Regions from separate parts of the Burkholderia pulmonis genome, predicted to be linked through region 2. Evidence: riboswitches for the same ligand, from Rfam matches in the RefSeq annotation. Region 2 holds a riboswitch; the other holds the start of a gene.
The links. Region 2 has a riboswitch for manganese ahead of AC5LXK_RS29935 (sodium:calcium antiporter). Riboswitches for the same ligand answer to the same signal wherever they lie in the genome.

Region 1 (15,789 bases), on a different replicon from region 2:
CGGCTCGCGCTCGCATGCGCGGCCGCTTTCGCGTGGCCGGCCGCGCACGCAGCCTCGACGGACGAGGCCAGCGCCGAGACCGTCCGCAGCGGCGTCGGTCGTCCCGCTTCCGCCGTACCGGCTTCCTCGGCCTCGGCTGCGCCGGCCGGCGATACGCTGACCGCGGTCAGCGTGACCGCGCAGCGGCAGCCCGTCGATCCGGATACACCGGCCGTCGTCACGTCGATCACGCGCGAGCAGATCGATTCGCATACCAACGTCACGACCGAGGACGCGCTGAAGTACGCGCCGAACCTGATGGTCCGCAAGCGCTATATCGGCGATCGCAATAGCGTATTCGCGGGCCGGGACTTCAACGAACTGCAGAGCGCGCGCGGGCTCGTCTATGCCGACGGCGTGCTGCTGTCGAACCTGCTCGGTTCGAGCTATGCGTACCCGCCGCGCTGGTCGCTGATTCCGGCCGACGACATCGCGCGCGTCGACGTGCTCTATGGCCCCTTTTCCGCGCTGTACCCGGGCAACTCGATCGGCTCGACCGTGCTGCTCACCACGCGCCGCCCGGACAAGCTCGAGGCGTCGCTGTCGACGCAATTCTTCACGCAGCGCTACCACGACGGGTACGGGTTCGCGGACAGCTTCGGCGGCAATCACCAGACCGCGCGGATCGCGAACCGCGTCGGCCGGTTCTGGTTCGCGCTGTCGCTCGACCGGCTCGAGAACGACGGCCAGCCGATGCAGTATGCGAGCCCCAATTCGACCTACAACCCGAAGCTGGGCGCCGCCGTGCCCGTGACGGGCGCCGCGACCGACATCGGGCCCAACGGCAAGCCGCGCACGATCGTCGGCGCGCAGACGATCGAGCGGACCGAGCAGATCAACGAAACGGTCCGGATGGGTTACGCGTTCACCGACCGGATCGATGCGACGCTCACGCTCGGGCATTGGGAGAACCACTACCGGCAGCACGGCGAGACGTTCCTGCGCGATGCGGCCGGCAATCCGGTCTACGGCGGCAACGTGTCGATCGGCGGCCAGAACATGACCGTCGCGCCGAATGCGTTCGCGCCGCAGCGCGGCGACCAGGAGAACTGGCTGTACGCGCTCGGGCTGAACGGCCGGCTCGATTCGGGCTGGCGGCTGTCGGGCGTCGTGTCCGCCTACGACGTGTCGCGCGACGTGCTGCGCGCGGCGTCGACGGCGCAGGGCGGCGCGGGCACGCTGTTCCAGGGCGACGGCACCGGCTGGCGCACGCTCGACCTGAAGGCCGAGGCGCCGGAAGTGAAGGGCCATACGTTCACGTTCGGCTATCACTACGACAACTACTTCCTGCGCAACGTCACGTACAACACGGCCGACTGGCTGGCCGGGCCGACCACGTCGCTCTCGAGCGTCTATCGTGGCGACACGCGCACGCAGGCGCTGTTCGGGCAGGACGCGTGGCGCTTCGCGCCGGGCTGGCTCGCGACGCTCGGGCTGCGCTACGAGCGCTGGGATGCGTACGGCGGCGCGCTCGGCAACGCGGGCGGCACGCTGGGTTATGCGGACCGGAGCGCGAATGCGCTGTCGCCGAAAGTCGCGCTGCAATGGGACGCGACGGAAGTCTGGCGCTTCCGGCTGTCGTTTGCGACCGGCACGCGTTTCCCGACGGTCGGCGAGCTGTTCCAGGGCACGATCTCGAACAACGCGATCGTCAACAACAATCCGAACCTGCGGCCGGAAAAGGCGATCGACTGGGATTTCACGGCCGAACGCGACGTGGGAGTCGGGGTCGTGCGCGCCAGCGTGTTCCAGAGCGACCTGCGCGATTCGATCTACAGCCAGACGACGGTGTCGGGCGCGACGACCGTCACCAACGTGTCGAACGTCGACCGCGTGCGCGTACGCGGCGTCGAGCTTGCGTTCAGCGGCGAGAACGTCGGGCTGCGCGGGCTCAGTCTCGACGCGAACGTGTCGGCGAGCAACGCGCAGATCCTCGCCGATGCCGCGAACCCGGCCTACGTCGGCTCGCGCTTTCCGCGCATTCCGCGCGTGCGCGCGAATCTGCTCGCGTCGTACCGCTTCGACGAGCACTGGCTCGCGAGCGTCGGCGTGCGTTACTCGGGGCGCCAGTTCAACACGCTCGACAACAGCGACGTGAATCCGGACGTCTACGGCGGCACGAGCTCGTTCACGGTCGTCGACCTGAAGGCGCGCTACCGCTTCGACCGTCACTGGACCGCATCGGTCGGCATCGACAACCTGACGGACCGCCGCTACTACGTGTTCCACCCGTATCCGGGCCGCACTTTCTTTGGAGAACTGAAATGGTCGCTGTGAAGTCGTTCGCGGCAGGCTGCGCGCTGTGGATGGCGACGCTGTCGCTGGCCGGCGCGCACGATGTGCGCGACGCGTCGAAAGCCGCCGATCCGCACGCCGCACACATGGGCATGCAGGCCGCGCCCGCGCAACAGAAGCAGCCGCTCGCGACCGGCGCCGCGTTCGACGCGCATCACCGGCTGTGGGTCGCGTGGGTCGAAGGCGCGCATGTCGTCGTCGCGCATTCCGGCGATGCGGGGCGCACGCTGTCCGCGCCTGTCACCGTCAACGCGATGCCCGAGCCGATCTACACGAGCGCCGAGAATCGCCCGAAGGTCGCGACGAGCCCGGATGGGCGTGCGGTGTACGTGTCGTGGTCGATGCCGCTCGAAGCGCCGTACACCGGCATGGTGCGCTTCTCGCGTTCGCTCGACGACGGCGCGACGTGGAGCGTGCCCGTTACCGTGCATCGCGACCGGCAGGCGATCACGCACCGCTTCGACATGATGGCCGTCGATCCGGCCGGCAACATCGCGGTCGCGTGGATCGACAAGCGCGATCTCGTCGCGGCGAAAGCGGCGGGGCAGGCGTACGAAGGTGCGGCCGTCTACTACGCGGTATCGCGCGACGGCGGCGCATCGTTCGATCCCGAGCGCAAGGTGACCGATCACACGTGCGAGTGCTGCCGGATCGCGATGGCGATCGATCCGGCCGGGCGCATCGAGGCCGTGTGGCGCAACGTGTTCCCGGGGCAGATCCGCGACCACGCGCTCGCGGTGCTGCCTGTCGCGGCATCGGAGCCGGTCGTGCCGGTGCGTGCGACGTTCTCGAACTGGCATGTCGAGGCGTGCCCGGAGCACGGGCCGGCGCTTGCGATCACGCCGGACGGCACACGGCATCTTGCGTGGTTTGGCGTTGTCGACGGCCGGGCCGACGTGTTCTATTCGCGCATCGGTGCCGATGGCCGGCCGCGCGGCATGCCGTGGGCATTCGGCGCGAATCCCGCCGTGCCCGGCGAGCAGGCATCGCATGCGGCGCTCGTCGCACGCGGCGACGTCGTGTGGCTCGCGTGGAAGGCGTTCGACGGCGACACGATGCAGATCAAGCTGCGCCGGTCGGACGATCGCGGCGAGCACTGGTCGGCGCCACGCTTGATCGCGTCGACGTCGGGCGCGAGCGACAACCCGCAGCTGCTCGACGATGCGGGCCGTATCTATCTGTCGTGGCGCACGCGCAACGACGGTTACCGGCTGATCGCGGTGGAGGGGGCGCAATGAAGCGGCTGATCGTATGGCTCGGCATCGTGCTCGCGAGCCTGCCCGCGTGGGCCGGCGGCGAACCGCAGCCGCTGCGCGCGGCCGACGTTGCGCGCCTGTATGCGACCGCGCACGAGCGGCCGCTGGCGGTCGAGATCTGGTCGCTCGATTGCGGATACTGTCGCGAGAACGCCGCGCATCTGGTCGCGTGGCAGCGTCGTCATCCGGGCGTGCAGCTCGCGATGGTCGCGATGGATGCGTACGACAACGGCGCGGCGATCGCGCAGGCGCTTGCGCAGATGAACCTGCCGCCGCAGGTCGCGCAGTATGCGAATGCCGAACCGATGCCCGAGCGTCTGCGCGCGGCACTCGATGCAGGATGGAGAGGGGAAATGCCGCGCACCGTGTGGATCGGGCGCGATGGCGTGCGCGAAGCACGCAGCGGGTTGCTGACGGCCGACGTGCTCGACGGCTGGCTGCAGCGCGCGAAGCGCTGAACGAGGCGGCGGCGCGCGGCGAACCGGCCGCGCGCCGGCCTGATGCGACAACGCGCCCGAAGGCGCGTGGAGAGAAGCGTCAGGCCGCTCGCTTGAATAGCCGGATCACGAACAGCAGGATCACTGCGCCGACGACCGCGACGATCACCGAGCCGATGAAGCCGCTGCCGATGCTGATGCCGAGCAGTCCGGCGAGCCAGCCGCCGATCACCGCGCCGACGATCCCGACGATGATGTCGACGATGAGCCCGAAGCCGCCGCCCTTCACGAGCAGCCCGGCAAGCCAGCCGGCAATCGCGCCGATGATGAGCCACATAATCAAGCCATGAGTCATGGTGGTCCTCTCCTTGGGTTGAGTCGAAATGACCGGACACCGGCCGTCGCGCACCGCAAGCTGGTTGAAAGCGGCATGCGACCTGCCGCGCCGCCCACGCAATGTAACGCGATAGACGGGTCAGAATCGTTAAGTAATGTTATGCACCCTTAAGCGGATTTTCCAGGGAATTCGTCTGCCTACGGCCCGATTCGTGCGGAGTCGATGCGGAATGAAATAAATATGTAAGAAAAGGCGGTTGCTGCCGCTCGGCGATCGCGCACGTTACCGTCTGTGCGCCGTTGCCGGCAGGTTTGCATCGGGCAGTCCGTCGCCTGCGTCGACGATCAGCCGCGCGACGGTCGCGGCATCGCCGATCGCCTCGATCGACAGCAGTGCGAAACGGGCGAGAAAGAGCGACGCATCGGCTTCGCCGATCCGGGTCATCGTGCGGCACAGGTCGGTGTAGAGCGTGTCGCGTTCGGTGTCCGTCATCATGCGGTCTCCTGAAGATCGGTTTCGGTTGGGGTGCCCGGATGAAGTGCGCGGTCGAGCGCGGCGGCCACGTCGCCGGCACACGCTTCGTGCCAGCGGCCGAGCACGTGCCCGTCCGGACGCACGAGATAGACGGTGCCGTTGCGTGCGCCATACATGTCGAACAGCCGGCCATCGTCGTCCTGGCCGCCGCAGGCCGGATGCCGCGGCGCCGGATGTCGTGCGAGCGTGACGAGCGCGAGCGGCACGCGCGCATCCTGCAGGCGGTGCGCGAGATCGGCGAGCGACGGATCGGGCACGCCATCGCTCGTGAAACAGAGCGCAGTGAAGCGCGGCGCGACGAGATCGGTCAGGTGGCCAGGACGCGTGCCATTGCCGTTCGCCGCGTATACCGTCAGCGGGCATTCTGCGAGTACCGTGCCGGGCGCGGGCCCGGCTGCGAACACGTCGCGGTCGGACGCATTGAGCGGCGACGCGACATACGCGATCGCCGATGTCTGGCGCGGGTTGATCAGCGAACGCAGCGCCGGATGTCGGGCGGCGAGCGTCAGCACGGCCTTGCGCATCAGCTCGAATGCAAACGACGGCGGCGCCATGAACTCGGTGCTCTTCGTGCCGTAGCGCAGGTTCTCGTGCGTCGCGAACACGCGCTCGTCCGAATAGCTGTCGAGCAGCGCGTCCGATGCGATGCCGCGGATCACGTACGCGAGTTTCCACGCGATATTGTCGGCATCGTCGATGCCCGAATTCGCGCCGCGCACGCCGAAGATCGGCACGAGATGCGCGGCGTCGCCGCAGAACAGCACGCGATCGTGCCGGTAGCGTTCGAGCGTCAGCGCGTTCGCCTTGTAGATCGTGATCCAGATCGGCGACCAGTCGCCGCGCTCGCCCATCATGTCGAGCAGGTTCTGCACGCGCGGGATCACGTTCTCCGGCTTCACGGCCGCTTCGGCATCCTCGTCGTCGCGCAACTGGTAGTCGATTCGCCACACGTTGTCGGGCTGCTTGTGAACGAGCACGGTCGAGCCCGGGTTCGACGACGGATCGAAGTAGGCGAGGCGTTCGGTCGGACGATCGCTGTCGAGCGCGATGTCGACGATCACGTAGCGGCCCTCGTAACTCGTGCCCCGGAGCGACAGGCCGAGCGCGTCGCGCATCGTGCTGCGCCCGCCGTCGCATGCGACGACCCAGTCGGCGTCGAGCGCGTAGCTGCCGAGCGGGGTGCCGGCATCCAGGCGCACGCCCTCCGGCTGCCGGGTCACGCCCGTGACCTTCGTCTGCCAGCGGATCTCGATGAGTTCAGGGCGGCGCAGCGCGGCATCGAGCAGGAACTGCTCGATGTGATATTGCGCGAGATTCACCATCGGCGGCAGCTTCTGGTTGTCGTCCTGCGGCATCGTGAAATGCAGGACTTCGTCGTGACGGTAGAAGCTGCGCCCGCCCGTCCACGGCAGCCCCACGCGCAGGAAATCGTCGAGCGCGCCGAGCCGTTCGATGATCTCGAGGCTGCGGCGCGAGATGCAGATGGCGCGGCTGCCGTGGCAGACCGAATCGTCGGCTTCGATCAATACGCTGCGGATACCGTGGTTCGCGAGACCGAGCGCGACGGCGAGTCCCACGGGGCCGCCGCCGACGATCGCGACGCGATGCCGGCGCACGTCGATGCCGCCCTCGCGATCCGGCAGATGCGCGGGATGGCGCGTGGCGACGAACGGGTAGGGTTTGAACTCGATGCTCATCGTTGGCTTCCAGGCTGATCCGGTTCGATGCGCACGCATCGATGACGCGATGCATGCAACAGGTCGATGCAGTATGGAAGCCGGTCGTGCTGCCGTTGTCCCCATTTCGGGTACGACGGGAGGCGCTACGCGTGGCCGCGCGACGCCCGGCGTGAGCCGGAACGTGTCAGGGCTGCATGCACAGCGCAAACAGCTCGCGCTGGCTCGAGATGCCGAGGCGCCGGTACGCGCGCTTCTGATAGGTGACGACGCTCGACGGCTTCACGCCGATCGTCTCGCCGATCTCGTGTGCGGTCTGGCCGTCGAGTACGCCGCGCAGCACGTCGAGTTCGCGCTTGGACAGTGCGGGGCACGCATGGCGCAACCGTGCGAGCATCCGCTGCGGGATGCCGACCTGCGCCGCACCGGCGAGCGCGTAGTGATGCTTCGCGGCCTGCGCGATCAGCGGCGCGAGCGTTTCGATCGCCGCGATTTCGCGCGGCTGGAACGCGCCGTTGCGATGCGCACGGTACAGGTTGATCGACAGCCACGTTGCATCGTCGGGCTGCATCAGCAGCGCCAGCCGGTCGGATACGTCGGGGCCGCGATAGCATGCCGCGCGATACGCTTCGTGATCGATTTCGTCGCCGGCCTGCTGGTGCAGCAACAGGTCGTGCCGGTGCGTGCCGCGACGGGCGGTCGATACGATCTGCTGATTGCCGTCGAGTGCGTAGAAGTGCCGCGCGTAGGTGTCGGCGACGTCGCGCAGGTAGCGGCCGCCGCGACGATCGGCGACCGACATCGTGCGCGGTCGGTTGCCGAATTCGTACGCGAAGATCGTGCACTGCGTGATCGACAGCGCGTCGTCGAACAGCGTCAGCACTTCGGTTGCGAATGCGTTCGGCTCGTTGCCGCCGATCGCGGCGACGAGACGCGTCGCGCGGGACACGTCCAGCTGCGCGTTGAGAATCGGTCGCTCGAGACGCCAGGTGCGCATGATGCGAAGGAAAGGGCGGGGGTGGTCCGGCGATTGTAATCGGCGGCGCGTGGCGCGTGAGTCGGGAGATGCCCGCAAGCGGAGGTGAGGCGGGGAAGGGCGCGCACGATTTCGGCGCCGGAAAAGAGAAAAGGTCTGACAAGCGATGCTTGTCAGACCTTTATGTCTTGGTGCCGGAGATAGGAGTCGAACCTACGACCTTCGCATTACGAATGCGCTGCTCTACCAACTGAGCTACACCGGCAGCAGAGAAATGAAATTATATGGTGAAATCCGAGATCTTGGCAATAGGTTTTGCGAACTTTTTTCAGCTTGCTGCCGCTGCTTCGCGAAACCTTCGATCCGGCGGACTTCCCGCTTTCACTTCACTGTGATGCGACCGGTCAGGGCCACATCAAGAGGCGCGATTGTACTTGCGCATCGCACCTCCGTCCAGTGCTGCAGTGCAATTATTTTGCGTCGTCGTGATAGCCGGTGACGCGCTCGACTTCGTTCTTCGAGCCAAGGAACACGGGCACGCGCTGGTGCAGGCCCGTCGGTTGCACTTCCATGATGCGCTGCGTGCCGGTCGTCGCGGCGCCGCCTGCCTGTTCGACGATGAACGACATCGGGTTCGCTTCGTACATCAGGCGCAATTTGCCCGGACGATCGGGCGTGCGCTTGTCGGCCGGGTACATGAAGACGCCGCCGCGGTTCAGGATCCGGTGCACGTCGGCCACCATCGACGCGATCCAGCGCATGTTGAAGTTGTCGCCGCGCGGGCCGTCCTTGCCGGCGTTCAGTTCGTCGACGTAGCGCTTGACCGGGTCGTACCAGTGGCGCGCGTTCGATGCATTGATCGCGTATTCGCGCGTGTCGGCCGGGATCTGCATGTTGCTTTGCGTGAGCACCCACGAGCCGACTTCGCGGTCGAGCGTGAAGCAGTTCACGCCGTTGCCGGTCGTCAGCACGAACACCGTCTGCGGGCCGTAGACCGCGTAGCCGGCCGCGACCTGCTGCGTGCCCGGCTGCAGGAACGATTCTTCGGTCGCCTGCTTGCCGTCCGGGCAGCGCAGCACCGAGAAGATCGTGCCGATCGACACGTTCACGTCGATGTTCGACGAACCGTCGAGCGGATCGAACACGAGCAGGTATTCGCCGCGCGGGTAGTTCGCCGGGATCGGGAAGAACGTTTCCATTTCTTCCGATGCCATCGCGGCGAGGTTGCCGCCCCATTCGTTCGCGTCGAGCAGGATCTCGTTCGACAGGATGTCGAGCTTCTTCTGCACTTCGCCCTGGACGTTCTCGCTGCCGGCGGTGCCGAGCGCTTCGCCGAGCGCGCCCTTCGACACGTTGTAGCTGATCGCCTTGCATGCGCGGGCGACGACTTCGATCAGCAGGCGCAGGTCGGCGGGGAGGTTGTTGGTCTCACGTTGCTGTTCGATCAGGAACTTCGACAGCGTGGTGCGGCGGGCAATGGACATGACAGACTCCGAAAGGCCAAAGAATCCTTGAATGGCCGCAATTTTACCTGTCGCGCCCCCCGTGCCGCCTGCTTTTTTCGTCCGGTTACATCGCCGGACGGCCGGCCCGGCCGGGCTTCCGGCGGCGGAAGCGGGCGGCGCGTGCGTCACGGCGGCGGCAAACTGCGCGGTCAGACCCCGTGTTTCCGCTCGATTCCAGCCGCGCGCGTGCAATAAAAAAGCCGGCGCCGCGCAGGGCGGCACCGGCTCTGCCGCACCGGAGCGGCGCGGGCGATGGCGTTACGCGAGCGCCTTCTCGACGATCTCGCGCACGTCACGCGACTTCGCGCCGGCTGCGACCTGTTCGAGCGCTTCGCGCATCCGGTCGCGCAGTGCCGGCGTGAAGCGGCGCCACAGTTCGAGCGAGCGCGCGAGGCGTGCCGCGACCTGCGGGTTGATCGCGTCGAGCGCGAGCACCTGTTCGGCCCAGAACGCGTAACCCGAGCCGTCCACCGCGTGGAATTGCGCGGGGTTGGCCGCGCAGAAGCTGAAGATCAGCGAGCGCGCACGGTTCGGATTCTTCAGGTTGAACGCGGGGTGCGCGAGCAGCTTGCGCACCTTCGCGAGCGTCGGCTGCGCGGTCGTGCCGCGTTGCACCGCCTGCATCGCGAACCACTTGTCGATCACGAGCGCTTCCTTCTCGAAGCGGCGGTAGAAATCGTCGAGCGCATGCTCGGCCGGCCCGTTCGCGCCGGCGGCAGCCGCCGACAGCAGCGCGCCGAGCGCCGCCGCGCGATCGGTCATGTTGTTTGCCGCGTCGTACTGCGCGGTCGCGAGGCGCACGGCATCGGCCGGATCCTCGAGTTCGGCGAGATACGCGAGCGCGAGGTTCTTCAGCGCGCGGCGGCCCGAGGCTTCCGGCGTCGGCTCGTAGGCGCCGGGCGTCTGGTGTTGTTCGTACGCGGCGAGCCAGTCGCCGCGCAGCGCGGTCGCGAGCTGGCGGCGCACGAACTGGCGCGCGCGATGCACGGCAGCCGGATCGGCCTCGGCCATCTGGTCGGCGAGATAGGTTTCCGACGGCAGCGTCAGTGCGAGTTCGCGGAACGCCGGCGACAGCGTCGCGTCGGTCAGCACGCGGCGGAAGGCGGCGACGAAGTTCTCGCCGAGCACGAGCGGCCCGTTCGCGGCGGCGCGCGACGCGAGCGTCAGCAGCGCGCGCGTCGCGAGGCGCTGGCCGGCCTCCCAGCGATTGAACGGGTCGCTGTCGTGCGCGAGCAGGAACGCGAGATCGTCGTCGCTGTAGTCGTACTCGACGATCACCGGCGACGAGAAGTTGCGCAGCAGCGACGGCAGCGGCGTTTCCGGCACGTCGACGAACGTGAAGGTCTGCTCGGTATCGGTGAAGTCGAGCACGCGCGTCGTGCCCGATGCGGCGGCTTCGCCGTCGAGGCGCAGCGGCAGGTCGCGGCCGTCGCGGCCGATCAGGCCGATCGCGAACGGAATCAGTAGCGCGCCCTGCTGCGTTTCGCGTGCGGCCGGCGATGCGTCGCCGTAGCCCTGCGCAAGCGTGACCGTATAGCGGCGCGCGGCTGCGTCGTACGCGGTGCGCACCGATACGCGCGGCGTGCCGGCCTGGCTGTACCAGCGCTCGAACTGCGCGAGGTCGCGCCCGTTTGCGTCGGCCATCGCGTGACGGAAGTCGTCGCAGGTTACCGCGTGGCCGTCGTGGCGCTTGAAGTAGAGATCCATCCCCTTGCGGAAGCCGTCGCGGCCGAACAGCGTCTGGTACATCCGCACGACTTCCGAGCCTTTCTCGTAGACGGTCATCGTGTAGAAGTTGTTGATCTCGACGTAGCTTTCCGGGCGCACCGGGTGCGCCATCGGGCCGGCGTCCTCGGCGAACTGCAGCTGGCGCAGCACGCGCACGTCCTCGATGCGCTTGACCGCGCGAGCCGCCGATTCGACCTCGTCACCCGCGGCCATGTCGGCCGAGAATTCCTGGTCGCGGAATACCGTCAGGCCTTCCTTCAGGCTCAGCTGGAACCAGTCGCGGCAGGTCACGCGGTTGCCGGTCCAGTTGTGGAAGTACTCGTGGCCGACCACCGATTCGATGTTCGCGAAGTCGGTGTCGGTTGCGGTCTCGGGGTTCGCCAGCACGTACTTCGTGTTGAAGATGTTGAGCCCCTTGTTTTCCATCGCGCCCATGTTGAAGTCGCCGACCGCGACGATCATGAAGCGGTCGAGATCGAGTTCGAGGCCGAAGCGCTTTTCGTCCCAGCGGATCGAATGGATCAGCGAATCCATCGCGTGGCGCGTCTTGTCGAGATCGGCCGGCTCGACCCATACCTGCAGCAGCTTTTCCTTGCCGGAGCCGCTCGTGATCGTTTCCTCGATCGCGACGAGCTTGCCCGCGACGAGCGCGAACAGGTAGCTCGGCTTGCGGAACGGGTCTTCCCATTTCGCGAAGTGGCGGCCGTCGGGCAGGTCGCCCGAATCGACGAGGTTGCCGTTCGACAGCAGCACCGGGTACGCGGCCTTGTCGGCGCGCAGCGTGACCGTGTACGACGCCATCACGTCGGGGCGGTCGAGGAAGTAGGTGATGCGGCGGAAGCCTTCGGCTTCGCACTGCGTGAAGAAGTTGCCGCTCGACACATAGAGGCCCGACAGCGTCGTATTCTGGTCGGGGGCGCACGCGCTTTCGAGCGTCAGCTCGAAGGCTTCGGGCACGTTCTCGACCGTCAGCCCGTGTTCGTGCGCACGCACCGCGCCGTGCGGCGCGCCGTCCAGCCGTGCGGCGAGGAATTCGAGCGCTTCGCCCATCAGCTCCAGGTGCGGCGCGGGCGCGGCGTCCGGATTGCGGCGCACGCGCATCGTATTCCTGACGATCGTGCGGGCCGGCGCGAGATCGAATTCGAGTGCGACGGAATCGATGAGGAACGCCGGCGGCGTGTAGTCGGCGCGGCGGATCACGGTGGAGGAGGCGTTGTCGGACATGGTCGTCGAGATCGGTGGAGTGGGGGACGGGCCCGTCACGCGGGCCAGGCGAACCGGGCCATTGTACAAAGGCTTGCGGCCGCGTGCCGGGCGAACTTTTTACCACTTGCGACAGTCCGCGTATTATCGGCATCCCGTTACGGTTCGCGCGGTGCGACGAACGGGTGACGGATCGACGAGGATCAACATGAAACGCGAATGGATTTTTCGCGGTGCGGGCTGGGCGGCGGCGCTGTGCGTGGCGCTGCTGACGGGCTGCACCAGCTATGTGACGACCCAGGTTACGGCCTTCTCCGACTGGAGCGGCAGCGACGCGACACGCACCTATGCATTCACGCGCACGGATGCGCAGAAAAACAGCATCGAGCAGTCGACCTACGAGCCGATCGTCGCGAACGAGCTGTCCGCGTATGCGTTCCGGCAGGTGCCGCAGTCGCAGGCACGCTATCTCGTCGGGCTGACCTATGCGGTCGGCAGCGATCTCGTGACGGTGCCGCAGCCGGTCTACTACGACCCGTGGTTCGCGCCGGGGCCGTACTGGCGGGGCGGCCCATGGGGCCCGTGGGGGCCCTGGGGGCCGATGCCGGCCGGTTACGTCGCGCAGACGTACCAGGTGTTCGACTACACGCTCGGCATCCGGATCACGGAACGCGCGACGGGCAAGGAGGTGTACAACGTGTCCGCGCGCACGACCGGCGACAACGGCACGCTGCTGTACGCGATGCCGTTCCTCGTGCGCAGCGCGCTCGCCGATTTCCCGTTGTCGAACGGGGCGGTCCGCTCGGTCCGGCTGCCGGTCGACAAGCGCGGCGGGCCGGCGGCGCCGGCCGCCAACGAACGTGCGGTGCCGGCGGCACCGGCTTCGGGCACGGCCGTCGCGAAGTAACGCGGCATCCATCCTGGCGCGGCCGCCCGGCCGCGCCGGTCATTCCCTTCCGTCAGACCCCGATACCCAGCAGCGCGAGCGCGCCGAGCACGACGAACAGCACGGCTGCGATCCCGTGTACGAGCTTGGTCGGCAGGCGGTGCGCGAAGCGGTCGCCGAGCAGGATCGCGGGGACGTTCGCGAGCATCATCCCGAACGTCGTGCCGGCCACGACGCCGATGTAATCCTGGAAGCGCGCGGCCAGCGCGACGGTCGCAATCTGCGTCTTGTCACCCATTTCCGCGAGGAAGAACGCGACGAGCGTCGCGCCGAACACGCCGAGCCGCGAACGGTTGGCGTTGGCTTCGTCGGCGTCGAGCTTGTCGGGCACGAGGATCCACAACCCCATCGCGATGAACGAGAACGCGAGCGCCCAGCGCATGATCGACGGCGTGACGAGCGCGCCGAGCCATTCGCCGAGCGCGCCTGCGAAACCGTGGTTCACGAGCGTCGCGACGAGCACGCCGAGAATGATCGGCACCGGCTTGCGATAGCGCGCGGCCAGGACGAGGGAAAGCAGTTGGGTCTTGTCGCCGATTTCAGCGAGGGCGACGGCGCCGGTGGAGATCAGGAAGGCTTGGGACACGGATGGGGTTCCACGGGCCGGTGTTGTGCGTGCGAGCGACGATCCACGACGCGCCGGGCCCTGATGCGGCGCGCTGTGAACCATCGGTCTCGCCAGGCCAACTTGGCTGCGTCCGCCATGGCCAAACGGCCAAGTCTGTTGACGGACGCCTCCGTCACGATGCGCGCCGTGGGCGCGGGACATCGAGCGGAGCGGCTACTCCCCAATGAGCGGCGAATTCTAGCACGGCGCGTTGCGTGCGGGAAAGCGGCCGGGCGGGCGCCGGGGCCCGCCGGCGCGTGGTGTGCCAGACCGCCCGGCCGGCACGGCGGCGGACGCGCCGCGCATGCCGGGCCAGCGTTCCGACAGGCGGTTACGCGGCAGCCGGGCGGCGTGCGGCGCCGCGCTCGTGGACGAGCTTGCCGGCTGCATAGGTGCGATACACCGCGCGGTCGTCGCCGAGCAGCGCGAACGCGAACAGCAGTTCCTCGAGCGAATCCGCGCGCTTCGTGCGGCGCGCGAGCAGCGGCGTGGCCTGCGGATCGAGCACGACGAAATCGGCTTCGGTGCGCGGCTTGAGCGTGCCGACCGTGTCGGCGAGGTCGAGCGCCTGCGCGGCGCCGGCCGTCGCGAGCCAGAACATCCGCGTGGCGGTCAGGTGGTGACCCGACAGCCGTGCGACCTTGTGCGCTTCGTTCATCGTCTGCAGCATCGAGAACGACGTGCCGCCGCCGACGTCGGTCGCGAGCGTGACGGGCACGTCGTGTTCGCCGGCCTTGTCGAAATCGAACAGCCCGCTGCCGAGGAAGAAGTTCGACGTCGGGCAGTGCGCGACGACCGTGCGCGTCTCGGCCATCCGGCGGCGATCCTCGTCGTCGAGGTGGATGCAGTGGCCGTACACCGCACGCGGGCGCAGCAGCCCGTAGCGGTCGTAGATGTCGAGGTAGCTGCGATGGCCCGGAAACAGCTCGGCCACCCACTTCACTTCGTCGACGTTTTCCGCGACGTGGCTCTGCACGAACACGTCCGGATGGCGGCGCGCGAGTTCGCTGCACGCCTCGAGTTGCGCCTCGGTCGACGTCGGCGCGAAGCGCGGCGTGAGCGCGTACATCTGGCGGCCCTTGCCATGCCAGCGGTCGATCAGCTCGGCGCTGTCGTCATACCCCGATTGCGCGGTGTCGCGCAGGAATTCGGGGCAGTTGCGGTCCATCAGCACCTTGCCCGCGATCATCCGCAGGTCGCGCGCGGCGCTCGCCGAGAACAGCGCGTCGGCCGACTGCTTGTGCACGGTGCAGTAGACGAGCGCGCTCGTCGTGCCGCACGCGAGCAGTTCGTCGACGAAGAAGTCGGCGACTTCGCGCGCGTGCTCGGGGTCGCCGAACTGGCGCTCGGTCGGGAACGTGTACTTGTCGAGCCACGGCAGCAGGCCAGGCGCCGGCGACGCGATCATGTCCGTCTGCGGATAGTGGATGTGCGTATCGATGAAGCCGGGCACGATCAGCTTGTCGCGCAGGTCGTGGACGACCGCGTCGCGCGCAAGCGTTGCGGCGAGTTGCGCATACGGGCCGGCCGCGACGACCTTGCCGTCGTCGACGATCAGGAGGCCGTCGGTCTCGTAGTTCGCGGCCTGGCTCGATTGCGCCGGGTCGCCGTTGAAGGTCAGCAGCTGGGAACGGAAAGCGGTTTGCGTCATGACGAATGGTCCTGCATCAAGGTAAGGCGGACAGAAGAAAGCGATCGCCGCCGCACGGGGGCGGGACGGTGCTTCGCGAGCGGTTGCGGCACGCTGCGTGCGGCATGACCGGAGGCGATTGCGCGGGCGAACGTGGCGGCCGAAGCCGCCAGCCAGTGGTTGCCGACGGACCTCGCGGCCGTCGGGTTCGCGGCCGGCGGGAGCGCGAACGGAACGGCAAACCGCGACGGCGGACGCGAGCGGGCGGCGACGGCCCGTGCCGCCGCATCCCGTGCACGTGCGCGACCGGCCTGGCGCAAGGCCGGACCGGTGATCGCGAAGCGGATGCCGTTGCCGTGTTTCATCTGTCTAGCGTTCCTCGATGCGGGCCGTCACGCGGCCTGCCAGTACGCGTCGAGGCGCGCGTACAGTGCGTCGCGCTGGGTCGGTTCGATGAACGACGCCTCGAAGCCGTTGCGGAGCACCGCATGGACTTCGGCATCCGTGAGTTGCAGTCCTTCAGCCGTCGCGAAGTAGTTTTCGTTGACGTAGCCGCCGAAGTAGGCCGGATCGTCGGAGTTGATCGTCACTGCGACGCCGCGGTCGAGCAGCGCCTTCAG
Region 2 (15,789 bases):
TGGGCGCAGGCCGTTGCCGTGCGCGACGGCCGGATCGTCCACGTCGGCGATACGGCGGCCGTGCAGGCATTCGTCGGCGCGCAGACGAAGGTCGTCGACGCGGCCGGCCGGCTCGTGCTGCCGGGCTTCGTCGAATCGCACTGGCACTTCGAGACCACCGCGTTCGCATTCCAGGCGTTCGTGAACTACGAGGATCCGCGGAAGGTGCTCGCCGCGCTGCGCGCGTACGTCGAGTCGCATCCGGACGAGCCGGCGATCACCGGGATGGGCTGGGTGCAGGCGACGATCCCGCCGGCGATGCTGCGCAAGGAAACGCTCGATGCGGTCTGCGCGGATCGCCCGGTGTGCCTGCTGTCGACCGATTTCCATTCGATGTGGGTGAACTCGAAGGCGCTGGAGATCGCAGGCATCAACGCGTCGACGCCGCCCGTTCAGGAAGGCGCGAGCTGGTTCGAGAAGGACGCGGTGACGGGCGAGCCGACCGGGCTGATCGTCGACGGCGCCGCGTATTCGCTGCTGATGCAGCGGATCAGCGCGGCCGGCCTGCTGCCGACCGGCATCGACCTGTACCTGAAATCGATTCCGCCGTGGCAGAAGAAGCTGTGCGCGGCCGGCGTGACGACCGTGTTCGATGCGGGCTTCTTCGACGCGAGCGGCGACCAGTCGCTGCTGTACGAGACGCTGCAGACGATGGAGCGCGCGGGCGACCTGAGGCTGCGCGTGGTCGGCAGCGTCGCGGTGATCGGCGAGATCGACGATCCGGTCGGCACGCTCGTCCGGTATCGCGAGCAGTACGACTCGCCGCTCGTGAAGGCGCGCGCGCTGAAGCTGTTCCTCGACGGCACCGAGGCGAACCACACCGCCTACCTGCTCGAACCGTACGCGGACCGCCCCGACACCTGCGGCGCGCCGACGATGCCGGCCGACACGTTCAACCGCTATCTGGTCGAGGCCGATCGCGCGAACGCGAACGTGATGGTCCATTGTGTCGGCGACGCGGCCGTGCGGATGGCGCTCGACGGCTTCGACGAAGTCAACCGCTCGAACCCGCCGCGCGATCGCCGCCACGTGATCACGCACGCGTTCCTCACGCATCCGGACGACATCCCGCGCTTTCGCCGCGCGGGCGTGATGGCGAACACGCAGCTGCAGTGGGGCGTGGTCGACGCGTACACCGAGCAGTTGCGCGACCACTACGGCCACGAACGCTGGAGCAACATGTACAAGTTCCGCACGTTCCTCGACGAAGGCGTGACGGTGTCGATCGGCATGGACGGCCTCGCGTGCCAGTGCCGCTGCCAGCACAAGCCGCTCGAACACATCGAGTCGGGCCATACGCGCCAGCTCGCGGGCGAGCCCGATGCGGCGGTGTTCCCGGACATCGCCGAGCGCCTGAGCATTCCGCAGCTGATTGCCGCGTACACGATCCACGGCGCGTACCAGCTCGGGATGGAACACGAGGTCGGCTCGCTGACCCCGGGCAAGCGTGCGGATCTCGTCGTGCTCGAGAACGACCTGTTCGAGGTCGGCCAGTACGACATCGGCCGCATCGACGTCGGGCTGACGATGATGGGCGGCCGCATCACGCACGTGGGTGACGATTTCGGCGCGCGCACGGGGATGCAGGCGAACTGACCGGAGATCGGCGGACGAAGCGGAGACGGAAGCTTTCAAACGGCTTCCGTTTTCGCCGTTCGGCGCATCCGGCCGGAACCGGATGTGCCGATTGTGCGGCGTGTCCCCCTATTGGCAGGGCAGACCGGCCAATTTCCTCTGGCTACATTTTTCCGGACCGAAGCACACACCGCTCGTCGCGAGCGGATCATGATATCGACGGAGGAAGACATGGCAGGGGACTGGAAACGACAACTGAAGACGGCATGCACGGCGCTCGCGCTGGGCGGGCTTGCATGCGCCGGCGTACCCGTTGCGCACGCGGCGGACGTCGTCAACGTGTACAACTGGGGCAACTCGATCGGCAAGGCGACGATCGCGAACTTCGAGAAGGCGACCGGCATCAAGGTCGTCTACCAGGAGTTCGATTCGAACGAGACGCTGCAGGCGAAGCTGCTGTCGGGCACGTCGGGCTACGACGTCGTCGTGCCGTCCGACATCTTCTGGGCACGGCAGCTGCAGGCCGGCATCTACCGCAAGATCGACAAGGCCCAGGTGCCGAACTACGGGCTGCTCGACCCGGAAATCATGAAGGTGCTGTCGAAGGATGACCCGGGCAACCAGTTCGGCATTCCGTGGACGTGGGGCACCGACGGGCTCGGGATGAACGTCGAGAAGGTGAAGGCCGCGCTCGGCAACGACGCGCCGCTCGACAGCTGGTCGCTGCTGTTCGATCCGAAGTATGCGAAGAAGCTGAAGAGCTGCGGCGTGTCGGTGCTCGATTCGCCGGTCGATGCGTTCGGGATGGCGTTCGTGTACCTGAAGAAGGATCCGAACACGACGAACCCGGCGGACTACCAGGCCGCGTACGAGCTGCTGAAGACGGTGCGGCCGTACATCACGCAGTTCAACTCGAGCAGCTACATCAACGATCTCGCGGGCGGCGACATCTGCCTCGCGCTCGGCTGGTCGGGCGACGTGAATTCCGCGCGGATCGCGGCCGCTGCCGCGAAGAAGTCGTATCACATCAAGTACGTGATCCCCAGCGAGGGCAGCGCGATGTGGTTCGACATGATGGCGATTCCGAAGGATGCGCCGCATCCGGACGCCGCGCTGAAGTTCATCAACTTCGTGCTGTCGGAGAAGGAGAGCGCGAACCTGACCAACGACACGTCGTATCCGTCGGCCGTGCCGTCGTCGCGGCATCTCGTGCGCGCCGAAGTGACGAGCGATCCGGCCGTGTTCCCGCCCGCCGACGTGATCCGAAAGCTGAGCCTCAGCAAGCCGGTTCCGCCCGAGCTGATGCGTCTGCAGAACCGTCTGTGGACGAAGCTGAAGACCGAGTAAGCCGGCCGCCGTTCCCCTACTCCCGTATCCCTTTTGCGCGCCCCGCCGCTGATCGCGGCGGGCGGGGGCGCGCTCGTCCCGACGACCACCCAGAACATGAAAATCAAACACATGACGGCGCTGTGCCTGCTCGCGTTCGACGCAGCCTCGGCATTCGCGCACACGCCGCAGGCGACCGACGCGAGCAGGATGAAGGCGCTGCAGGCGCAGGTCACCGCGCTGCAGCAACAGGTGAACGAGTTGCGTGCGGGCATGCTGGCGGCGAAGCCCGCCGGTGCGGCAACGACCGCCGCCGCCCCTGCCGCATCCGGCGGCGCGAAGATCGGCACGATCAACACGGCAGCGGCCGCCGCTGCGCCGGCGGCCGATTCCGCACCGGCCTTCACGAACGACGACCTGCAGCAGATGCGCGAGCAGATCGCGAATGCGTCGCTGAAGGTCGACTCGCTGCAGGAAGCCGCGACGACCGGCCCGCTGGCGGGCCTGAGCATCACCGGCTACGTCGATCCCGTGTACCTGTTCAACCGTGCGCAGCGCACGTCCGGCTTCCAGTTCCTGAACCACGATCCGGGCGCGTACGACTACTTCAACAGCACGATCGGCGATGTCTACCTCGACATCAAGAAGACCTTCGGCGTCGGCCCGATGGCGCCGTCGGCGGAGATCGTGATCCAGCCGAACCGCGGCTTCGGCAACGTGTTCAGCAATTCGCACGGCGGCATCGGCAACAACATCATCACGCAGGCGCAGGTCAACGTGCCGCTCAGCACGACGCGCACGTTCGAAGTCGGGATGATGCCGAGCCTCGCGGGCTACGAGGTGCAGCCGTCGAACCAGATGCTGACGCTCACGCACGGGCTGCTGTACGACTTCAGCGAGCCGGGCAATCTCGTCGGCATCGGGCTGAAGGGCTCCAACGCGGCGATGACGCGCTTCTGGCAGGTGATCGTCGGCAACGAGGTGCTGCGCACGGCCGGCGCGATCGCGAACGCGGCGAACAACACGACCAAGACCAACTGGACGCCGACGATCACCGCACGCTTCGACAACGCGACGTCGACGGCCTTCGACTTCGGCATCTCCGGGATGCTCGGCCGGCAGTCGCTGTTCTCGCCGTGCGCGGTGGCGGGCGGCTACGGTTACCAGTGCAACGGCTCGTCGCCGACCGGCCTCTACAAGTACGTGGAAGCCGACATGACCTATACGCACGACAAGACGCAGGTCAACGCGCAGGTCGACTACGGCGAGCTGCAGAAGGGCGCGTGGAACGGCGGCACGGCCCGCTGGTACGGGATGTCGCTGCTCGGCCATACGAAGTGGACGACGTCGTGGGTCGGCCGCATGGGCGCGACGCTGCGTTTCGACTACCTGAACAACACGGCGAACGGCGGCGGCGGCACGAACATCCAGTACGGGCTCGCGGGCGGCAACCCGTCGGTGAACGGGTCGAGCGGCTTCGGCATCGATCCGTCGTGCTTCCAGGGTTCGTCGACGAACGCCACCGAGTGCAAGGGCGCGCAACGCTATGCGATCACGGCTGACCTGCTGTTCTATCCGACGCAACAGATTACCGTGAAGGTCGAATACCGCCACGACGCGGCAAACCATCCGGTGTTCCTGAAGAGCAACGGCACGTACTCGCGCAGCAACGACCTGGCCGGGATGCAGTTCATCTACTCGTTCTGATCGCCGGCGCGTGCCGAATTTTCAGTACAACGCATCACATTCCGGGCCGTGCGGGCCCGGATCTCATTCGACACAGGAGGTTTGATCTTGAAGCTGCACACATTCGCGACCGACATCACCGATCCGCGTGAGCGGGGCCGCCTGATCGGCGCGCGCTTCGCGCCGGAGATCCGCGAGACGGTCGCGCTGTATCTCGCGTTCTTCCCGAAGCTCGGCATCGAGCCGCAGCGCGCGCGGGAGATCGGCGAAGCGAGCCTGGCCGTGCTCGGCGCATGGTGCCCGCGTCTCGCCGCCGAAGTCGAGGCGATCGCCGACGGCGTCGACCTGCCGCGCTGGCAGCTCGCGTGCCTGAACGCGCGCACCGAGATTCTCGCGACCGCACCGGCGTCGGCCGAAGGCGAGTGCTCGACGACCGTCTACGCGCCCGCCGGGCCGCACGCGCCGCGCACGCTGCAGACGTGGGACTGGCACGACAGCCTCGCGCCGCAGGGGCTGCTGATGCAGTTCGCGACCCCGCAGGGCCGCACCGTCAAGCTGTTCACCGAATTCGGGATGCTCGCGAAGCTCGGCGTGAACAGCGCGGGGCTCGGGCTGCATTTCAACATCCTGCACCACGCGAGCGACAACGACAGCGCCGGCGTACCCGTGCACGCGATCGCGCGGCGCCTGCTCGAAGACGCGACGACGGTGCAGGAGGCGATCGAGATCGCACGCACCGCGCGCGTGAGCGCATCGACGGTGCTGACCGTGTTCACGCGGCACGACGCGCACCCACGTGCGGCAAGCATCGAGCTGAGTCCGTCGGGTGTCGGGGTGGTCGTGCCGCGCCCGGACGGCTGGCTGCTGCATACCAACCACTTCCTCGATCACGCGTTGAGCGGCGGCGAATGCATGCCCGACAGCTCGACCACGCGCGAACGCTTCGCGCACCTGAACGAGGTCGTGACGGGCATGACGAGTGCCGACGTGCGCGAACGTGCGGCGGCGATGTGCGGTGCGGCCGGGGACGCGGCCGTCGTGTGTTTCCACCCGGACCTGTCGATGCCCGACACCGAGCGTTGGGAAACGCTGCTGAGCGTCGGTATCGATACCGACGCGTGCGCACTCGATTACGTGGCCGGCAATCCGCACGATCTCGCGCACGACGGGTTCACGCGGTTCTGATGTAGTACGCAGGCGGTAATAAAGCCGGGCGGCACGCACGTGCCGCCCTCGTGGTGCTCATGCGTCGATGCGCTCGACCTTGCCGACCAGCAAGCCGTACGACAGGCTGCCCGCGAGCGCCATCGCGGCGATGTAGGTGATCGCGCGCGAGAAGTCTGCGCCATCGACCAGCAGCCCGATCACGATCGGCGTCGCGATCGCCGACAGGTTGCCGATCAGGTTGAACATGCCGCCCGTGAGGCCGAGCAGCCGCGCGGGTGCAAGCCCCGACACGAGCGACCACGTGATCGATGCGAAGCCGTTGCCGAAGAACGCGATCGTCATGAAGGCGATCACCCAGCCCGTGGACGTCACGTAGTTCGCGCCGATGATGCAGGTCGAGATCAGCAGCCCCGAAATGATCGGCAGCTTGCGCGCGAATCCTTGCGATGCGCCGCGGCGCATCAGCCAGTCCGACAGCACGCCCGAGCACAGCACGCCGACGAACGCGGCGAGAAACGGCAGCGATGCGAGGAAGCCCGACTTGATGAAATCCATCCCGCGATACTTGACGAGGTAGGTCGGGAACCACGTGAGGAAGAACCACAGCGTCGAGTTCAGCGCGAACTGGCCGAGGTAGATGCCCCACAGCTTGCGCCGGCCGAGCACCACGCCGAGGTCGCGCCACGTCGACGGTGTGCGTTCGCTGCGCGCCGCGATGCGGTCTTCCAGATCGACGAGGCCGCCGCCGTCGCGGATCAGCGCGATCTCGGCCGCATTGACGCCGCGAAACGCGCGCGGCTCGCGATACACCGCATACCAGATCGCGGCCCACGCGATGCCGGCGACGCCGGTCGCGACGAACACCATGTGCCAGCCGAGATGCACCTGCAGCCACGCGAGCACCGGCGTGAGGAACGCGAGGCCGACGAACTGGCCCGACGTGTAACCGCCGATCGCGCTCGCGCGCTCGCGGGTCGGGAACCATGTCGTGACCACGCGGTTGTTGATCGGGTAGGCGGGCGCTTCGAGCGCGCCGACCGCGAGACGCAGCACGATCAGCCCGACGAACGATCCGGCGAACCCGAGCAGCAGCGTCGCGGCCGACCACAGGGCGAGCGCGCCCGCATACAGCACGCGCGGCGACACCTTGTCGACGAGCCAGCCGCCCGGGATCTGCATCAGTGCGTAGGTCCAGCCGAATGCGGAGAACACCAGGCCCGCGCGCACGGGGTCGATGTTCAGCTCCTTGAACAACGCCGGCGCCGCGATCGACAGGTTGCTGCGGTCGAGATAGTTGATCACGACCGTGATGAACAGCAGCGCGAGGATCAACAGGCGCTTGCGGCTCGGTGGCGTGGTGGCGGTCGCTGCCGCTGCCGCGCGGGCGGCGGATTCGGATGAGGTGCCGGCGTGCGCGGGTGGCTGTTCCGGCGGATTGGCATGGGTGCGTGACGCGGATTGGGCCACGGTCGTCTCCTGTGTTCTTTGCCCGGCCGCCGCCTGCGGGCGGGGCGGCCGAATCGAATGGCGTTGGGGCGAACGTTAGAGCCGTGGAACGAAGGGCGTCAACATTTGAGCAGGCATCCCTATTAATGGGATGTTGGGCGTTCAGTATGTGGGAAAGGGCGGCGAACGCGCCGCATCGCGCATCAGTCGGCCGTCGCCTCCTTCGCACTGATCCAGCCCTGCACGGCGCCGGCGTGCGGATTGCGATACCGCACCTTGAGCCACTGGAAATCGTCGCTCGCGTCGATCAGCTCCAGCGTGTCGCCCGCGACGACATAGCGGCGCGTGGGCGCATCGGTCATCGCGTCGTGCAGCGGCAGGCGCGCCGGGCGCACCTTGAACATCACCTTGCCGGCGTCGTAGCCCTGCGGGCGACGCGACACGCGCTTGCCGTGCTCGTCGTAGGTCAGCAGCATCGACGACGGGCCCGAATCGCCATCGAGCAGGTCGCGCAGATCGTCGGGTATCGCTTCGCTGGATTGATACAGGTACATCTTGCCGCTGCCGTCGAAGCGATAGGCATCGGTGTACCAGATCGGGCCGCCGCGGCACGAGCTGTACAGCGTGCGCTCCTTCGGCTTCGCTTCCACGTTGATCAGGTCGTCGCAATTGCCGTGCGGCACGTTGCCCGCCGGCATCGTCAGCGGCTCGAACCGCTGGCGCGCGGCGTTGTACAGGTAGATGCCGTAGCTTTCGTTGACCATGCCGAGCAACGCGTGCACGGCGAGATCGCGGTGGCCGTCGAAGTTGTAGTCGTCGGTCGCGAGGTGATAGTGGCCTTCCTCGTCGGTGGCCGTGACGTCGAGCGTCTGGGTCTTTCCGCTCGGCAGGAAGCGGACCGTGATGTGCGCGCTGTCGGCGCGCTCGACGCGGGCGGTGACGGTGTCGTCGACCTTGAACTCGAGCAGCGGTTTGGCTGCATGCGCGGCGGGGGCGATCGATGCGCAGGCGGTGAGCAGCAGCGCGGTGATGCGGGGGCGCGGGTGGAATCGCAGGGAGCGTTTCATGAGCGGTTGTCGGGACGAAGGGGCGTGTGCAGGCGGCCGGTTAGCGCGGCGTACTGTCGTCGCGATACCCGTTCTTGCCGACGAAGATCTCCTTCAGCGCGGCGCGCAGCGTGCCCGGATCGTACTGGCCCGGCGCGAGCCGGATCACGTAGCGCGTCTGGCCGTCGAGGCGCGCGGCGAGGCCCGGTTCGATTTCGACGTCGATCGTATCGTCGGTCAGGCGCACCGACAGATCCTTGACGCGCAGGGTGATCTGGTCGCGCACCATCACTTCGATCAGCGCGTCGTCCGGAAAGCGCGACAGTGCGAAGCAATAGTCCTGCTCCGCGTCGTGACAGTAGATGTTGGCGAAGCTTTCGTCGTCGTCGAGGTCGGACGTTGCCGCGCCGACGGTAGCATGAAGTTCCATGAACCTGATTCCTGCGTAATGGTTATCGGGGGGAGTGTATTGCTGCTTCGATCGCAGCCTCGGCTTCGGCTTCGGCTTCGGTATCTGCTTCGGGTGACGCATCGGCCTGCGCGTCGCGCGCCTTCAGCCACAGCCCGAATTCGCGCATGACGTCGACCACCGGCCGCAGCCGGTCGCCGTCCGCGGTCAGATCGTACTCGACACGTACCGGCACTTCCGGATAGACGGTGCGCCGGACGAGCCCGGCGTCTTCCAGCGCACGCAGGTCGAGCGTCAGCATGCGCTGCGAGATGCCCGGCATGTCGCGCCGCAGGTCACTGAAGCGCCGCGGCCCGTCGAGCAGGTACGACACCAGCAGCAGCCGCCAGCGGCCGCCGAGCAGGCGCATCGCTTCTTCAACGGAACATCCTGTCGCACTCGTTTTCATCGTGCCGAACCCTGGTCGGTAAATTTTTTGTGACTACGGCACAAACGACTGCCGTCTTCTCAGCCGTGTGCCGATGCGAGATATTAGCGCCCGCGTCGCGGCGAATCGATACATGGACAATTCACGAAGGAAACGCATGAAGCTCTATCACGCTCCCGGCAGCTGTTCGCAGGCGATCTGCATCGTGCTGCGCGAAGGCGATATCGATGCGGAGATCGTCAGGGTCGACGCGCGCAAGCATGTCGTCGAAGGCGGCCGCAACTACTACGACGTGACCGAACTCGGCTATGTGCCGCTGCTCGAACTCGACGACGGCACGATGCTGCGCGAAGGGCCGGTGATCGCGCAGTATCTCGCGGACCAGCGCCCGGAAGCCGCACTCGCGCCGGCCTACGGCACGCTCGCGCGCTACCGGCTGATGGAATGGCTCAACTTTCTCGGCACGGAGATCCACAAGGGCTTCATCCCGCTGCTGTACGCGGTGCAGGCGGGGAAGTACGTGGAGCCGGTGCGGCAGAAGCTCGACAGCCGTTTCGCCTGGATCGACCGCCAGCTCGACGGCAGGACATTCGTGACGGGCGACACGTTCACGGTTGCCGATGCGTACCTGTTCGCGCTCACCGGCTGGGGCAAGGCCGACTGGATGCGCTCCGTGTACAACGCGGACATCGACCTGAGCCGGCATGCGCATCTGCGCGCGTGGTACGAACGCGTGCGGGCGCGGCCGGCCGTGCAGCAGGTGCTGCAGGCCGACGCACGACCGAACGCATCCTGACGCACTCAGCGCGCCAGCGTCAGGAACAGATACCCCGCATAGCCGGCGCCGTTCGCGAGCAGCGCCCAGATCGCGAGCCCGCGCGTGCGTGCATTGAAGCGCAGCCACGCGGCCGCCGCGAGCGTGATGATCACGCCGGTCAGCACCTCGGGGCGCGGCTCCCACGGCGTCAGCATGATGCCGATCGCCGGCAGCAGCGTGCCCTGGAACACCATCGCGCCGGTGATGTTGCCGAACGCGAGCGTGTCCTTCTTGCGGCGGATCCACAGCACGCTGTTGACCTTCTCCGGCAACTCCGTCGCGATCGGCACGATGATCAGCGACAGCAGCAGCGCCGAGATGCCGAGTACCTGCGACACGCCTTCCACGCCGTGAATGAAGCCCTTCGCGCCGGCGATCAGCAACGCGAGGCCGATCAGCAATTGCAGCGCGATCGTCGCCAGGTTGGTCGGCAGGCCCACGCGCGACAGGAACATTGCATGCGGCGCCTCGGTGCCGTGCCCGGCATCGACGAGCCGGGTCGACGCGCGGAACGTCATCACGACGTACAGCACGTAAATGCCGACCAGCATCGCGGCGAGCAGCGCACGCACGGCCCAGTTGTGATGCGGGACGAACATCGCGGCGGTCGCCAGCGAGAACGCGACGAGGAAGTAGTTCATGTCGCGCACGAAGCCCGTGCGTTCGGGCGCGATCGTGCCGCGCAGCCCGCGCGAGCGGATCACGGCGAGCGTCATCAGGAACGTGGTGAGCGTCGCGAGCATCAGCGGCGCGCCGAGGATCGCACCGACGCCGATTTCCTCGTTGACGGCCTGGTTCGCGGTGCCGCCGGCCAGCGCGAGCAGCGGCACCATCGTTTCGGGCAGTGCGGTGCCGACGGCCGCGAACAGCGAACCGGTGACGCCTTCGGAAATCTTCAGGCGTTCGCCGAGATGTTCGAGCGCATTGGTGAAGACTTCGGCGGCAATGAGGATGACGACCAGCATGAACGCCAGTTCGAGGAACATGAAGGTCATGCGGCACCTCCGCAGGCAGCGGTGGCGCGATGGGAGAGAGCGGGGAGGAACATGGGGACTCCGTGGTCGGACGCAGACGAACCATGGCGCATCCGCCGACGTCCGACCAGGAACGACGCGATGCGCCCATGGTCTCGCCAGGCCGATCAGGCTGAACGCGCCACGGCCGCAGGCCGAGTGTGTTGACGCGTTCGCTTTCCGGGGACGGAAAGCAGGCTACTCCCCAAAGACGGAATGCAGTCTAGCCGAGCCGATTGCTTTCGGCAAGCTTGCGCACGCATATCCCTGCACCGCGTGAAGAAAGGTCCGCGCGTCGCGCATACTGGTGCCGTATCGGGAAGCAATCGGGCGCGCGGGCGGCATCCCATGTGCGTGCTGCAAATGAGAATCGCTAACCGGATTGACCTTCGACGACGCGCGGAAAATAAAGCAAGAACGTCGTACGTCCGTCGCGGCTCGCCACTTCGACCTTGCCGCGATGCAGTTCCATGATCGACTTCACGATCGCGAGCCCGAGCCCTGCGTTGCGCGCCGCGCCGTGGCGCGACGAATCGATGCGGTAGAAGCGTTCGAAGATCCGTTCGACCTGTTCCGGCGGAATCGCGACGCCGCGATTCGTGACCTCGACGACCGCGTAGCGGCCTTGCGTCGACACGGCCAGATCGATCGTCGACGCGGCTTCCGCATGTTCGAGCGCATTCGACGCGAGGTTGCTCACCGCGCGCCGGAACAGCGTTGCGTCCGCGGCGACCGTCGCATCGCCCTGCACGTCGATGCGTACGCCGGCTTCGTCGGCCAGCGCGTGGAAATACGATGCGAGCCGGCGCAGCTCGCTGCCCGCGTCGAGTTCGGCGGTCTTCAGGTGTTGCCGCGCGTTGTCGGTGCGCGCGAGAAACAGCATGTTCTCGATCATCCGCTGCAGCCGTTCGCATTCCTCGATGTTCGAATCGATCAGCGCTTCGTATTCTTCGGTCGTCCGGGCACGCGACAGCGTGACCTGCGACGAGCTGATCACGTTCGCGAGCGGCGTACGCATGTCGTGCGCGAGATCGGACGAGAACTGCGACAGCCGCACGAATGCGCGTTCGAGACGGTCGAGCATCCGGTTGACCGACGTCGCGAGCTCGCGCAACTCGACCGGGCCGCCGCGTGCGTCGAGGCGTGCGTTCAGGTTGTGCGCCTCGATGCGCGACGTCTGCCGGCCGAGGCTTTCGACCGGGCGCAGGCCGCGCGAGGCAACCGCATAACCGAGCGCGCCGACCAGCAGCGCGCCGACGGCCGCCGCGAGCCAGATGTCGACGCGATAGCTTTCGAGCAGCGACTGGCGATCGGTCGCCGTGCGCGAGAGGGCGACCTGGATCGCTTCGCCGGACGGCAGCGTTTCACGTGCGTACACGCAGCGCGACGTGCCGATGCCGGGCGGCGCGCAGGTGAACGGGCCCACGGCGCTGCCCGCCGCATGCGGCGCTTCGATCACCGACGCAAGCGTGTTGCCGGCTTCGTCGGAATGCTCGACGAGCGGGCGGTTCTGCGCGTCGTAGATGCCGAGATAGACGCCCGGATGCGACAGCAGCACTTCATGGAACACGGCGGGATCGGCGCGCAATGCGGCCGTCGATCCGCTCGCGCGCGCGAGCTGCAGGAACTGGTTGAGCTTGCCGGAGATCTCGATGTCGTCGCGCCGCGTCAGCTCGGCGGACAGCGAGCGGTACAGGTACGCGCCGGTCAGCGCGAACACGAGCGCGGCGACGATCGCGAACGCGAGCGTCAGGCGTCGCAGCAGCGAATACGAAACCGGGTTCGCGGTCACGAACGATCCTCGAGCACGTAGCCCATGCCGCGAATCGTGTGGATCAGCTTCTTCTCGTACGCGTTGTCGATCTTCGCGCGCAGGCGCTTGATCGCCGCATCGACGACGTTCGTGTCGCTGTCGAAATTCATGTCCCAGATCTGCGACGTGATGAAGGTGCGCGTCAGCACTTCGCCCTCGCGTTCCACGAGCAGCTGCAGCAGCGCGAATTCCTGCGCGGTCAGGTCGATGCGGGTGTCGGCGCGCCGCACGCGACGCTTGAGCAGGTCGACTTCGAGATCGGCGACGTGCAGGAGGTCGCGCACATGGCGCGGCGCGCGCCGCAACAGCGAGCGGATGCGCGCGAGGAATTCGGCATACGCGAACGGCTTGAGCAGGTAGTCGTCGGCGCCGAGTTCGAGCCCGGCGACCTTGTCCTCGATCGCCTCGCGCGCCGTGAGCAGCAGCACGGGCGTCTGCTTCTGCGCACGCAGCCGCCGAAGCACCTCGAAGCCGTCCAGCTCCGGCAGCATCACGTCGAGCACGACGAGATCGAAATCCTCGTGCAGCGCGAGGAACAGCCCGTCCTTGCCGTTTTCCGCGACGTCGACCGTATAGCTCGCCTCCATCAACCCCTTCCGGAGGTACGACGCCATCTTGGGTTCGTCTTCGACTATCAGTATCCGCATGGTGAGGCAGGCCGTTCATGATTCCAGCCGGTCAGTTTAACGCCTGAGCTTACGGCGCCGCGCGTGCGCGAAGGATGACCGATGGATGACCGGATTGTCATGAAGCTCGCGTCCGGCGCATCGCTCATGCTTCATGACAATCCGGTCATGTTTCGACCATGTCGTCGTCACCGCGGCGGCGATAAGCTGCGGCCGTCTTGTCCCCGGAGCGCGCCGTCGCGGCGCCGCGCCGGCCCAACCGGTCGTTGCCTGCGTGATCCTGCATTCATGTCGTACTGGCGCAAATTCCTCCTTGTCGTGCTGCTGGCGCTGAGCCTGCCGATCCAGTCGTTCGCGGCTGTTTCGATGCAGTGCGCGGGGGCTGCCGTCGCGCCGGTGGAAGCGGCACCGCACGCAATGCCGGTCGCCCACGACGGCAATCACGATCACGACGGCCACGCACGGCATGCGTCGTCGTGTTCCGCATGCGTGTCCTGCTGCTTCGGCACGGGCATGTCGGGTGCGCCAGCAGTGCCCGCCGCGGCGGACGTCAGCGCCGCGATCGTCTCGCAGCCGCTGTCTGCCGTCGTCGTGTCGTTCCTGACCGGCGGCATCGACCGGCCGCCTCGCCGGATTCCCGTCTAGTCCCTGCACGGCCGACAGGCCGTAATCCGCAATCCGTTCCGGCGGCCGCATCCGCTCCGCCGGACGACTCGAGACGAGACCCATTCATGCGATTGACCACTGCAGCGCTGTTGAGCGCGGCGGCCCTCGTGCCGTCGCTCGCGGCTGCGCAAACCGCGCTTCCCGATCCGGCCGACGCCGCCGCGTCGGTGCCGGACATCGCCGTGACATCCGCGTTCGACGGCTACCGGCCGTATCGCGACGATTCCGGCCCGGGCTGGAAACAACTGAACCGCGACGTGACGGAGCGGCCCGCGAAAGCGCGCGCGACCGGCAACGTGCCCGGCAACGGCGGCGCCCATTCGACGCACGGAGGGGCCGCGCGATGACGACGCTTGCGATATCGCCGAGGATCGGCGCGGCCGCGGTCGTGCTGGCGTTCCTCGCGGGCTGTACGACGTTCTCGAAGGACGGCGGGTTCGACGCGGTGTCGTCCGCCGCGTCGGAGCGCATCGGGAAAGACGCGGTGGTCGTCAAGACTGATGCCGACCGTGAAGCCGTCGACAAACGGACCAGGGAACTGCTGGCGAAGCCGCTGTCGATGGACGACGCGGTGCAGGTCGCGCTGCTCAACAATCGCGGCCTGCAGGCGTCGTATGCGGAACTCGGGCTGTCGGAGGCCGATCTCGTGCAGGCCGGCCGGCTGCCGAACCCGCGCTTCGCGTTCAGCCGCACGCGTGCCGGGGATGGCGAGCTGACGCTGGGCCGCACGTTCTCGGCGAACGTGTTCGCGCTGCTGACGATGCCGCTCGCGACGAACATCGAACGTCGCCGCTTCGAGCAGACCAAGCTCGAGACGGCCGACGCGATGCTGAAGGTCGCGGCCGACGCGCGCCGCGCGTATGTCGAGGCCGTGGCCGCCGAACAGGCGGCGAACTACGCGCGGCAGGTGCGCGATGCCGCGGGCGCGGCCGCCGAACTCGCGCAGCGCATGCGGCAGGCCGGCAACTTCAGCCGCCTCGACTACGCACGCGAACAGGCGTTTCATGCCGACGCGGTCGCGCAGCATGCGAAGGCGCGCCAGCAGGCCGTCGCCGCGCGCGAGAAGCTTACGCGCGCGATGGGGCTGTGGGGCGAGCGCACGCAGTACGCGCTGCCCGAGCGCTTGCCCGACCTGCCGAAGGTGCGGCCGGACCTGCCCGATCTCGAACGCTTCGCGATGAGCAACCGTTTCGACATCCAGGCCGCGAAGCTGCAGACGCAGGGTGTCGCGTCGTCGCTCGGTCTCAGCAAGGCCACGCGCTTCGTCAACGCGGTCGATCTCGGCTACGTGAACAACTACGAGACCGGCAAGGGCCACGAGCACGGCTACGAAATCAGCGTCGAGATTCCGCTGTTCGACTGGGGCGGTGCAAAGGTCGCACGCGCCGAGGCCATCTACATGCAGTCGGCGAACCGGCTCGCGAAAACCGCGATCGACGCACGCTCCGACGTGCGTGAATCGTACGCGGCGTACGTGACGAGCTACGACGTCGCGACACATTATCGCGACGAGGTCGTGCCGCTGCGCAAGACGATCTCCGACGAATTGCTGCTGCGCTACAACGGGATGCTCGCGAGCGTGTTCGAACTGCTGACCGATGCGCGCGAGCAGGTCGGCGCGGTCAACGGCTACATCGACGCGCTGAAGGATTACTGGCTCGCGGAAACCGATCTGCAGATGGCTGTCGGCGGCCGGTTGCCGTCACCGGGCGGCGCGCCGCGCGCGACGCAAC

Region 1: another riboswitch for manganese. It lies ahead of AC5LXK_RS04915 (TMEM165/GDT1 family protein); the one in region 2 lies ahead of AC5LXK_RS29935 (sodium:calcium antiporter).

The regions. Positions count from the first base shown of each region.
Region 1 covers NZ_OZ480186.1:1,036,759-1,052,547, forward strand. The annotation lists gene AC5LXK_RS04860 (TonB-dependent receptor) at 1-2,316, shown strand, start outside; gene AC5LXK_RS04865 (sialidase family protein) at 2,304-3,572, shown strand; gene AC5LXK_RS04870 (TlpA family protein disulfide reductase) at 3,569-4,048, shown strand; gene AC5LXK_RS04875 (GlsB/YeaQ/YmgE family stress response membrane protein) at 4,128-4,382, opposite strand; gene AC5LXK_RS04880 (hypothetical protein) at 4,647-4,859, opposite strand; gene AC5LXK_RS04885 (FAD-dependent oxidoreductase) at 4,856-6,595, opposite strand; gene AC5LXK_RS04890 (helix-turn-helix transcriptional regulator) at 6,762-7,571, opposite strand; tRNA gene AC5LXK_RS04895 (tRNA-Thr) at 7,740-7,815, opposite strand; gene AC5LXK_RS04900 (class 1 fructose-bisphosphatase) at 8,021-9,034, opposite strand; gene pepN (aminopeptidase N) at 9,314-12,007, opposite strand; gene AC5LXK_RS04910 (DUF4136 domain-containing protein) at 12,195-12,893, shown strand; gene AC5LXK_RS04915 (TMEM165/GDT1 family protein) at 12,946-13,518, opposite strand; yybP-ykoY riboswitch at 13,613-13,734, opposite strand; gene guaD (guanine deaminase) at 13,871-15,190, opposite strand; gene AC5LXK_RS04925 (hypothetical protein) at 15,187-15,534, opposite strand; gene AC5LXK_RS04930 (adenosine deaminase) at 15,562-15,789, opposite strand, start outside.
Region 2 covers NZ_OZ480187.1:2,933,732-2,949,520, reverse strand. The annotation lists gene AC5LXK_RS29980 (amidohydrolase) at 1-1,635, shown strand, start outside; gene AC5LXK_RS29975 (polyamine ABC transporter substrate-binding protein) at 1,846-2,961, shown strand; gene AC5LXK_RS29970 (DUF3138 family protein) at 3,058-4,647, shown strand; gene AC5LXK_RS29965 (C45 family autoproteolytic acyltransferase/hydrolase) at 4,735-5,811, shown strand; gene AC5LXK_RS29960 (MFS transporter) at 5,869-7,260, opposite strand; gene AC5LXK_RS29955 (XAC2610-related protein) at 7,443-8,306, opposite strand; gene AC5LXK_RS29950 (hypothetical protein) at 8,347-8,715, opposite strand; gene AC5LXK_RS29945 (winged helix-turn-helix transcriptional regulator) at 8,738-9,142, opposite strand; gene AC5LXK_RS29940 (glutathione S-transferase C-terminal domain-containing protein) at 9,279-9,917, shown strand; gene AC5LXK_RS29935 (sodium:calcium antiporter) at 9,923-10,933, opposite strand; yybP-ykoY riboswitch at 10,996-11,170, opposite strand; gene AC5LXK_RS29930 (heavy metal sensor histidine kinase) at 11,325-12,743, opposite strand; gene AC5LXK_RS29925 (heavy metal response regulator transcription factor) at 12,740-13,411, opposite strand; gene AC5LXK_RS29920 (hypothetical protein) at 13,493-14,035, shown strand; gene AC5LXK_RS29915 (hypothetical protein) at 14,122-14,403, shown strand; gene AC5LXK_RS29910 (TolC family protein) at 14,400-15,789, shown strand, end outside.